DNA from 2 places in the Lactococcus sp. LG1074 genome. Region 1 is predicted to be linked to the other one. Evidence: predicted binding sites of a transcription regulator. Region 1 holds the regulator's gene; the other holds the start of a gene.
What was found. The regulator NrdR, encoded in region 1, represses ribonucleotide reductase genes. The targets are predictions, from matches to a motif close to ACACNATATATNGTGT.
Positions count from the first base shown of each region.

Region 2: the regulator NrdR is predicted to act here: its motif matches at 1,762-1,777, upstream of J0J36_RS08215 (deoxynucleoside kinase).

Region 1 is NZ_CP071293.1:1,368,731-1,374,214, forward strand. It holds gene J0J36_RS06750 (pentapeptide repeat-containing protein) at 1-456, opposite strand, end outside; gene J0J36_RS06755 (nitroreductase family protein) at 453-1,169, opposite strand; gene dnaI (primosomal protein DnaI) at 1,162-2,046, opposite strand; gene J0J36_RS06765 (DnaD domain protein) at 2,049-3,212, opposite strand; gene nrdR (transcriptional regulator NrdR) at 3,249-3,698, opposite strand; gene trmB (tRNA (guanosine(46)-N7)-methyltransferase TrmB) at 3,702-4,355, opposite strand; gene J0J36_RS06780 (phosphotransferase family protein) at 4,416-5,195, opposite strand; gene J0J36_RS06785 (Veg family protein) at 5,361-5,484, opposite strand, start outside.
Region 2 is NZ_CP071293.1:1,638,386-1,643,869, forward strand. It holds gene J0J36_RS08205 (nucleoside 2-deoxyribosyltransferase) at 1-464, opposite strand, end outside; gene J0J36_RS08210 (TIGR00730 family Rossman fold protein) at 448-1,002, opposite strand; gene J0J36_RS08215 (deoxynucleoside kinase) at 999-1,655, opposite strand; gene J0J36_RS08220 (primosomal protein N') at 1,902-4,229, opposite strand; gene rpoZ (DNA-directed RNA polymerase subunit omega) at 4,381-4,740, opposite strand; gene gmk (guanylate kinase) at 4,858-5,484, opposite strand, start outside.

The DNA.
Region 1 (5,484 bases):
GTTCCCTTCAAAACGCACATGCTTGAATTGACTGGCAATAAAAAGACTTTCTTTCATCATATTGTCTGCAAAAAGCACATTTTTCAAACGAGCACTTGAAAAATTAACGTAATTAAGCAAACAATCCTGAAACTGGACATCCTGCAAAAAGGCATTGGTGAATTCGGTACCGAGCAATTTACAATCTTTAAAAATGCAACGGTAAAAACCAAATTTAGAAAAGACAAGGTTAGAAAAATCACACTTTTCAAAAATACAATCTGTAAACTCTAAATCAGCAGTTACCTCTAACTCAAAATTGATATTTTGTAGACGACAGCCACTGAAAAGTTGGCGATACTCTAAATAGATTTCTTGATTTTTCAACTCTACTTGGTAGGCTTCGTTGTCTTCAAGGGTAGTAAAATCGACAACTTCTAACGCCGCAGGAAGCTTGGGTGAAAGAATTTTCTTCATAAAAGTCCTTTTTCTTTAAGATTCTCTGTTGAAGCTTTGAGTTCCGGTTGTCCCCATTGCTCAACCATTCTACTCGACCAAGTGGAATTTAGACGCCGTGATCCAGCATAATCCTCTTGAACTTTATCATAGAGGCGCAGCACTTCTTCATCTTGTGGAATATACTTCTCAGGAAATACAACAGCTTCATAAGGTAATCTCGGTTTTACTGGATTTACACGTGCAGGCTTGCCAAGAGCCACAGCAAAAATCGGATAAGTATAATCAGGCAAACTTAATATCTCAGAAATTTCTCGTGCTTGATCACGAATCAAGCCCACCATTACACCACCATAGCCAAGAGATTGAGCAGCAAGCAATGTATTTTGACCGGCTACTGCCGCATCAACTGAAGTAATAAGGAGCGATTCTACACCTTCTGGTTGAAACTCACCACCGTTCATTTCGACTGCTGTTTTGGCTCGGTTAAGGTCTCCCACAAAAACCAAAAAAGCAGCACAATTTTTAATGGCTTTTTGGGGCTGTTGGGCAAAAATTGCATCTTTTTGTTCTTGGGATTGCACAAGAACCACCGAATAAGATTGGAAATTTTTCCAGTTTGGTGCTGCCCGTCCCGCATCAATAATCGTTTTTAATACATGTTCTGGTATTTTTTCATCCGTAAAATTACGTACAGAACTGTGTTGCATCATCAGATCAATTGTCTCATTCATGTCGACGATTTACTCCTTCTAAACGAACTTCAGACGCTAAATACTTCACACGCTCCATCACGCGTTTTGCTGGCCAGATTTCATCCGCTTTTTTAGTTTCCGCCAAATGTAGCTCAAGCTCTATCATATTCAAGTTTGAGGTGAAAAATGTCGGAAGATTTTCTTGCATACGATGCTGTAAAATAACTTGAAGAATGCTGTCACGCACCCAAGCATTATTGAGTTCGGCACCAATATCGTCTAAGACCAATACTTCAACTTTTTTAATTTCATTGACCCAATGTTTGGCATTGTCAAAATCGAGGTCAGAAATAAAGGTGGGATAGTGTAATAAAGTAGTGGAAACGCCTTTTTTTGAAAGCTCATTTGCCATAGCGGCCATAATAAAGGATTTTCCTACGCCAAAATCGCCATAAATATAAAGCCCTTTTTCTTGAGGAAAGTTGTCGATAAAGTTTTCTACTTTCCGGAACAAGTCAAATTGATTTTGATTGTCTGTGAAGACATCCGCATAAAAATCAATGTGCTTCATTTCTTTAGGTAAACCAATGATTTGAACACGACGCAATTGATTGCTCACTTCTTGACGGCGGGCTAATTCTGCTGTCGTTTGATAAGAAACATCTGCGTAACCATGGTTCATAATCAAGACAGGCTCATAGCCATCAGCTGCTCTTTTTTCATGTTCTTCGAATTTTTTTCGCTCTTTAACAAATTCATAAAACTTTGAATAGCTCCGCTGTACTTCATCTTCAGTCATTTGATTTTCAGAAATAAAAGCTTGAACTTGTTCATTTTTCATCACTTCAGCGACGAGCTTGTCAAAATTTCCACGTACATCTGGGCGCTTACTCAAAAGTTCTCCAATTGATTCCATGCTCAATTCTCCTTCTTGTCCTTACGACGGGAAGCTTTATATTGCTCGAACTTGGCAATATCTTCTGCACTGGTCGTATTTACGTAGCTGGCATTGGACCATTGTGGTGCTTTTTTGACCAGCTTGCCTGAGTTTTTAGAATTTTTATTGCTTTTTTGCTTTTGTTCCGCTTGCTGCTGACGTTCCAGTATTCTTTTTACTGCTGTTTCAGCATTATATACTTTATGGCGCAGCCAATCATTTGCCAGAGTATTAACAAATCGAGCATTGAGACTCGCATTCCCTTGTTGAATCAAGACATAGTGTATCAAAATATTTTGTACTTGATCTGTAATATTTTGCTTGTCTAAATTATTCAAAATCTTAAGTTCTTCTTGCGAAGCAAAACCACCAGCTTGTTGTTTAAGCTTGTTTAAAAAATCACGCGGGGACACTTCTTTACTGATGACAATCAAATCCTGAAAGCCTTTAGGAAATTCCGATAAGGCAGGCAAAGGCTCAGATTTGCCGGCAAGCATTCTTGTTAAGTTGGCTGTATTCAAAGTCTTGTCAGCATTGGCAGTTTGTTCGGCTGCTTTAAATAATTCATACCAGTTGAGATCAAACTTTTCAGCCAAGCCATACAGGGTCAAGATATCCTGATTTTCATTTGCAAAAGTCAGATGCTGGTTTTCCATAATACTCTTAAAAGAGTTCAAATCAAATTTTTCTGTTTGAACGACTGTATGTGTCGGCTCAAACTTAACAGAATAAACTTCATGGAACTTTTTCGTAATTTCTAAAGCATCAGGTTCATGTTTTTTTGCCAAAGCTTTAACTTTATTTTCACCAATGCGTGAAACCAATAACTGCTTATAAAATTCGTCTGCTAAAAATTCTTCAAAAGTTAAAGGACTTTTTATCTCCATAAGATAACCCGGTTGTTGGTCAAATACCCGCACGAGCCCAATCCCTGAAAGTTTTTCTAAAGCTTCAATAAAAGGATGGAGTCCAAAATCAAGATACTCTAAAAAATGAGAAATCTTGCCCGTCGAAAAAACGCGCAAGAGTTGATAAAGTCCAAAAGCATCTCGCCCAATAATAGGCAAATAAAGTAGCGAAAAAGTATCGGCATCAAAGCTGATTTTTCCTCGATTTAGAATAGAAAATGAATCGCCTGGTCTCATAGTTCATCCTTTTATTTCTCTTTTTTTTTAGAACCGTTAGTCTTTTTTCGTTATCTTTTTAAGCAAATCTTCGATTTCACTCACATCTTTGAAGGAACGGTACACACTTGCAAAACGAACATAGGTAATATCATCCAAATCCATTAATTCTTCCATAACAAATTCGCCAATAACTTCGGTACGTACTTCATTTTTCTCTAAGCGGCGTACTCTTTGTTCGACACGATCAACCAATTTTTCAATGGATTCACTCGTCACCGGTCGCTTACGAGCACTGCGCACTATTCCTGTGATAATTTTATCACGATTGAAAACTTCACGGGTTTCGTCACGTTTTATGACCAAAAGTGGCATTTCTTCAATCCGTTCAAAAGTCGTGAAACGATTTCCACAATTTTCACATTCACGGCGACGGCGAATCATATTATCAGCTTGACGTGAATCTACTACGCGTGACGATTCAGATTGACATTTTGGGCATCTCATAGCTTAACCTCTCTTTGGGAATTTTGCTTCTAAACGGTAAATCACTTGCCCCTTGCTTGAGAATTTTGCTTCATACTCTGTCATTACATTGACTTTGGCAAATTCTTCATCTGCGTGCAAGTCTAACCAGACTTTTTCTAAAATCATACCATATTGACTCATGCTTGCCAATGAATATTCAAATAGACCGCGGTTATCTGTTTTAAAGTGGACTTGGCCTTCTGGTGGCAAGATTTGTTCATAAGTTTCTAAGAATGACTTATAAGTTAAACGGCGTTTTTCATGACGGGTTTTTGGCCACGGATCGCTAAAGTTCAGATAAACACGTGAAACTTCAGCATCCTCGAAATATTCTGTTAAAGCTGCGCCATCAACCAGCATCATTTGCACATTAGGTAGATTTGCTTCCAAAGCTTTGTCTAAAGCGTGAGATAAAACGGATAGTTGCATATCAATCGCAATATAATTAATCTCTGGGTTTTGAGCAGCCATACCTGTGATAAAGCCGCCTTTTCCACAACCCACTTCAATATGTATGGGATGATCATTTCCAAAACGCTCTGCCCAACGTCCTTTAAAGTCTGCTGGATTTTCAACAACTACATGTGCGTTACTTTCTAAGTGTTCCGCAGCGCCTTTACGATTTCTTACGCGCATTTTTTCTCCTATTTATTGAAAAAATAAGAAGGCAAGCCTCCTATTTTTATTTTCTAAGTTTTAAAATAAACGGCAAAAATTCTGAAAACGCGCAATTTCTTGTTCTGTTTCCTTAATCTGCTCTCTTGCCATATATTCTGAAATCTGACGTAGAAAAGAAAGTTTTCCATACCAGATTAATTCATGTTCTATATTTTTATTTTTAGCTGTTTTATAGCCTGCTTGATGGAGCCACTCTTCCCAGTTTTCTGGTTTTATATAGTGTGTTAGAACATGTGCTATATCCACTAAAGGACTGCTTAAAAGGACCGTATCCCAATCAACGAGATAGACTTTGTCACTTTCGTCATCAACCAACCAGTTTTTATGATTCACATCACCATGAACAACTGTAATCTCCTCCTCTTTTAACTCCGGAAGATTTTCTGAGAGTTCCACAACGACATTTGAGAGAAAGCCATTGGTTTCAAAGATTGAACTTTTACTCAGTACTTGTTTCAAAAGATCAGCTGGAAGCATGACTTCGTTATCTAACTTTTTACAGGCTTCAATAAGCTTTTCGCTTTGATGCAAATGCCGCAAAATTTCGCCAATACGGGAATCATTCATTTCATAAGGTTTCAACGTATGGCCATTAATCCAAGGTTGAGCAGCTAACATGTCACCTTCTGCTGTACGCTTCGTCCATAAGACTTGTGGCGTAATACCTTCAAGATACACACTTGTCAAAAAGGGGCTACAATTTTTTTTAATGAAAACACGCTTATTGTCGCTTTCGCCAACAAAAGCATTCCCTGAACCACCTTTGACAGGCATCATTGATAGGCTTGAAGATGTCATATTTACTCCTTTCTTTGGATTTTTTATATTTTTTTGCTTTGAAAAGTTTTTCCAGTGAAGATTCGTGCCACGAACAGCAACGCCACCCAGAAGCTTTTGTCTAGAGTTTTACGCATCAAATCGTGCTATAGAAAACTTCACAAATAGATTACATCAATAAACAAATTATTTATTTGGATAGTGAATCAAAATTGTTTGAGTCAAAATGTCAGCATATTGATAAGACTCTGTTGTTTTTGGGCCACGTGCTGGAATATTTTCAATTACAAAGTGTGTGGCATAAGTCTCA
Region 2 (5,484 bases), 270 kb from region 1:
GTATAAGGTATAGTTTGAGCTTCCATAAAATCATATGTTTCTACTTGCTCAGCTTCGGTAAAGAAGGCGGTATTTCGCTCTGTGAGCATAATATTTCCCGGTACATCTTCCTCAAAACGTACTAAGAAAGTCGGTTTGCCTTTCGCAATCGCATAGCCTAATTCCCATGCAGTGCCCGAATCAGTATCCTGGCCATCATAATCCAAGATGGCAACAATCACATCAGCAGCTTCAACTTCTTTAACATCGTTTTCCATCGTAGCTTTTGCCCACACTGGTGTAAATGGCTCAATATCCTCTGCTAATCCTTCTGGACGTTGGCAACGCATCGGACTAAAATAAGACGCTACTGTTTCATTACTTGCAAGTGCTGCTTCTAATTTTTTCACTTTTTGAATTTGACTCTCGCTGAAAAAGGGTGCTGCAAGATATACTTTTACTGCCTGTTCAAATGGCTTGTTCATAATTTAAATCTCCTAATAACTCCATTGCTTGTTCGGTTGTTTCAACAAGATGAACGGCTTCTAAAACTTCTAAAGATAACATTTCTTCTTGGGTTTGTTGTTGAATCATATTAAATAAAGGAAGATAAAAGTCTTTATCAATGAAAATAACTGGGCGAATTGCTGTTTGCCCAATACTCATTTCTGTCAAGAGTTGAAAAACTTCTTCCATTGTCCCAAATCCTCCAGGCAAAATAATAAATGCTTCGCCCAGATCAATCAACTTGCGCTTGCGTTCATCCATATTTTTGGCCAGATAGAGCTCTGTTGCATTTTGGCGAGGTGGTTCTAAAGGCAAAACCCCATCCGGGTAAACAGCAATAACTTGTCCTTTATTCTCTAGCACCGCATCTGATACAGCACCCATACATCCTTCTTGGGAACCTCCATAAACTAAGGTATGTCCACAACGCGTTATCGCTTCACCGAGTTTCTTGCTACGTAATAAATGTGTCGGATTTTTCCCATCACGAGCCGATAAGAAAACAGTCAGATTCATTTGTTGTTCTCCTTCTCAATTTCTGCGAGTTTATCTTTAATTTGTTCAAGGACAAACAATTTTGCTTCTTCATCCTCAACAAAATCATACTTATCGCCGTCAATCTGAATTTTAGGACAAATATCAAAATCCTCAAACCATTTTTCGTAACGCTTGTTTAACTCTTGATAATAGCCATACAATGAACTATCGTATTCCAATTGTTCAAATTCGCGTCCTCTTTTTTGGATACGTTCCAACATTTTTTCAAAAGATACACTTACATGAATCAATAAATCAGGGCGCTTTTTAAAAGTTAGCGTATTGATTTCCTCTAACATATTTTCCAGTAAAGCATCATAAACCTCTACTTCAATCTCTGTTGCTCGTCCCAAATCTGCATTCAGGTGAAAAAGCAAACTGTCCTCATAAATTGAACGATCAAGCACGTTATTGTTATGCGAAAGTGCTCTTTTAATCGAGTCAAATCTCTTATTTAAAAAATAGATTTGCAACAAGAAGGCATATTTTTGTGGATCTTGATAAAAGAGAGGCAAAACCTCATTATCATCTACACTCTCATAGAACGCCTCTGTTCCCAGCTCTTCTGCTAACATCTCTGTAAGTGAACTTTTGCCAGCTCCAATTGTTCCAGCTAATACTAACACTGCCATTTTTTCCTTCCTAACTTTTTGTATTCTTACTCCCAGAATACTATTTGAAAAGGTTCATTGATCTCATGAACACACTTTTTTTGTTCAAAATCGCTCCAACGCACAAACACAACATGTAGTGGTTAAAGGCATTTTTAATTATAACACAACACAACATATAGTGCTAACTTTAAAAATGTAAGCAATGAAAACCTGATAAAATTCAGACAATGTTCCACAAAAAAAACGACAAGTAGCTTGTCATTTTTATACAAAACTTTGGGGTTCACTATCGATAAGAACTCTAACATCTTTATTTTCACGTTTTTGTGTTAAATCAAGGACCTGATTTAAGACTTCTTCCAGTTGCTCCTCAAAACGATACTTCACCAGTATCTGATAATGATAAAGATTATGTGTTCGTGCAATAGGTTTTGGAGTTGGTCCTAATATTTTAGCCTTCTCTGATAAACTGGCCTTAATTATGCTTGCTATCTCATAAGCTTTTTTTGCAACTGTATCCTCATCCTTATGACTAACTAAGATCTGAACCGTAAAATAATAGGGCGGATAAGAAAGTTGTTGCCGGTAATACATCTCTTGACGGTAGAAGGCTTCATAATCTTGATCAGCAACAAGTTTAACCGCATAGTGACCTGGATTAAATGTTTGGATGATAACTTCACCTTTTTTATCCGCACGCCCAGCACGTCCTGCAACTTGCATGAGCAGCTGAAAACTGCGCTCACTTGCTCGAAAATCGGGGAGATTTAAACCAGTGTCCGCATTAATCACACCGACCAGTGTCACATTAGGAAAATCCAGTCCCTTCGCAATCATTTGTGTTCCTAAAAGTACATCTGCCTCATGATGACCAAATTTCTTTAAAATTTTCTCATGGGCATTTTTTGTTTTTGTTGTATCAACATCCATACGTAAAATGCGGATTTCTGGTAGAAGTTTTTCTAATTCTTCTTGAACCTTCTGCGTACCTGAGCCATAATACCGTATTTTTCGACTTTGACAGCTCGGACATGTTTGTGGAATCCCCTCTTGATGACCACAATAATGGCAATTCAAAGTTTTTGTATCCATATGAAGGGTCAAAGAAATATCACAGTTCGGGCATTCAACAACAAAACCACAATCTCTACACATCACAAAAGAACTATAACCCCGACGGTTAAGCATCAAGATTACTTGTTCATTTCGCTCAATTTTTTCGCGAATTTTTTGTAGTAAAATATCTGAGAAATTGGCCGACTTGTCACTAAGGTTATTACGCATATCTACGATTTGAACTTCAGGTAGGAAAGCTTGGTCATTAGCTCGATGTGTGAGTGTCAATAAATGATAAACATTTCGCTGAGCACGTGCTCGGCTTTCGAGACTAGGGGTCGCTGAACCGAGAACTAACCGTGCATGATGATATTGTGCACGTAATAAGGCAATATCTCTGGCATGGTAACGTGGGCTCGAATCTTGCTTGTAGCTTGTTTCATGCTCCTCATCAATAATAATAACCCCAATATTTTCTAAAGGTGCGAAGATAGCGGAACGCGCCCCCACAACAACCTGAGCTCGTCCTTCCTTTATCTTACGCCATTCGTCATATTTTTCACCGTCCGAAAGTCCCGAATGCATAATCGCAACTTTTTCCCCAAAGCGCGCAATAAAACGATTAGACATTTGTGGTGTTAGAGAAATCTCAGGCACCAGCATAATTGCAGTTTGTCCCTTTTCCAAAAAATGTTCAATAACCTGTAAATAAATTTCTGTCTTTCCTGATCCTGTAATTCCTTCCAGTAAAAAGGGCTTTTCTGCAGAAGAAACAATTGCCTCAAAGGCAAGTTGCTGCTCATGATTCAAAACTTTTGCTTTATCAGGAACGACAGCTTCAAAAACAGCCGCTGTTCTTGAAATCTCTTTTTCAGTCACTTCAACAAGTTCATTTTCTATAAAATACTTGATGATAGCCGAAGAAAATGGTAAGTCTTTTTGACGCACACTTGCTTCTTGGTTTAAAAGATAATCTTTCAATTCTGCTCTTTTTTTGGCCGCTTTGCCAATCTCAAAGGTAGCCAATTTAGCATTAGCCTTTAAATACTTTTCTGTTTTCTTATTTTCTTTTGACTTTGCAGAGTAGTTAACGGATAACTTTCCTGACTTGACATCTTTTAATGCTCGGACTTTTTGACTTTCACTAAGCGCGCTCCATTTGGTTTGAATGCCTTCTTGATTAGTCAAAATCTTATCATAGCTTGAATTCAATAAATTAGGCAACATGGCTTTAAGGCAAGAAATTTTGTAAGAAAAGACAGTATGGCGCATTTCATCTGCCAAGCGGAGTTGTTCCTTTGTCAAAACAGGCTCTAAGTCGAGCAGCTCCGCTATTTCTTTGAGTCCCTCTTCTTCCTCATCTACACTTTCAATAATAATTCCTTGAACCAGCCGATTGCCTTTACCAAAGGGAACATGAACGCGCATTCCTGGCTCAATCAACTCTTGCAATTCTGTAGGAATAGCATAGGAGAACGGTTTGTCTATCTGCATCAGAGGAACATCTACAATAATTCGTGCTGTTTTTTTGAACATTTTTCTCCTCTGCTTACTTCTTCTGTATCTAAATATAGTAATTTAATTATAGCAAAAAGAGCTAACCGAATGTCAACTCTGAATTTGGGATAAAGAAAAACTTCCAAAGATTTTCTATATAAAATAAATCTTTGAAAGCTGGTACCATTTCTTATTCAGCTGCAGCTGCAGCTGCTTTAGCTGCACGATTACCTTTTTGTTTTGCTTCTTCTTCGGCTTCTTCTTTCGCGATTTGTTCGCGGATAAGTTTTTCAGCCATTTTTTGTTGAAGACGTTCTAATTCACGTTTTTCTTTCAATGTTTCACGTTTAGCATCTGGCGAAGGGTGAATCGTTACTGTTCCTGCCGCGATTTCTTCCAAGGCTTGTAATGTACGTTTAACAGATTTAAATTCCATTGTAGGACGTTCGCCATCACGCAATTCATGAGCACGTTTGGCTTCCAAAACAACGAGTGAATATTTTGAATCCACGTGTTGGAGTAATTTGTCAATTGAAGGTTCTAACATCATATCAGTTTCCTCTTTTCTTTTCTGTACGCTGTTTCATTGGATCTCAGTCACCAATGGGTTCTTCTTACTTTAAAACAACCTAAGCGTCTTTCAGCTAAAATCTCAAGCCTCTTGTTTTTAATTTTTACCGTCTTCGTCTAACTTCTCAATCATATGTGCATAACGCTCCATTACACGATCGACACGATAATGTTCTGCCTCAATAATCTTGATGACACGTTCTGCAGCAAGTTCAACCTTATCATTGACAACAGCATAGTCGTATTCACTCATCAAGCGAATTTCTTCTTTTGCTTTCATCATCCGGTTATTGATTACTTCTGCACTATCAGTACCACGGCCAACAAGTCGACCACGTAGCTCCTCCAAATCCGGGGGCGTCAAGAAGACAAATACACCATCTGGTACTTTCTCCTTAACTTGCAAGGCTCCTTGCACTTCGATTTCAAGAAATACATCCTTACCTTCATCTAAAGTTTGATTGACATAGGTTAAAGGTGTACCGTAGTAATTGCCGACATATTCAGCATACTCTAACATCTCACCTTTACGTATCATTTCTTCAAACTCTTCACGTGTGCGGAAATAATAATCTTTTCCATCTACTTCACCAGGGCGTTGTGCACGTGTTGTCATTGATACAGAGTAATCAAAGTTATTTTCATTTTCAAAAATTTTCGCACGGACAGTACCTTTTCCTACTCCCGAAGGACCAGAAAAGACAATTAATAAACCACGTTCGGG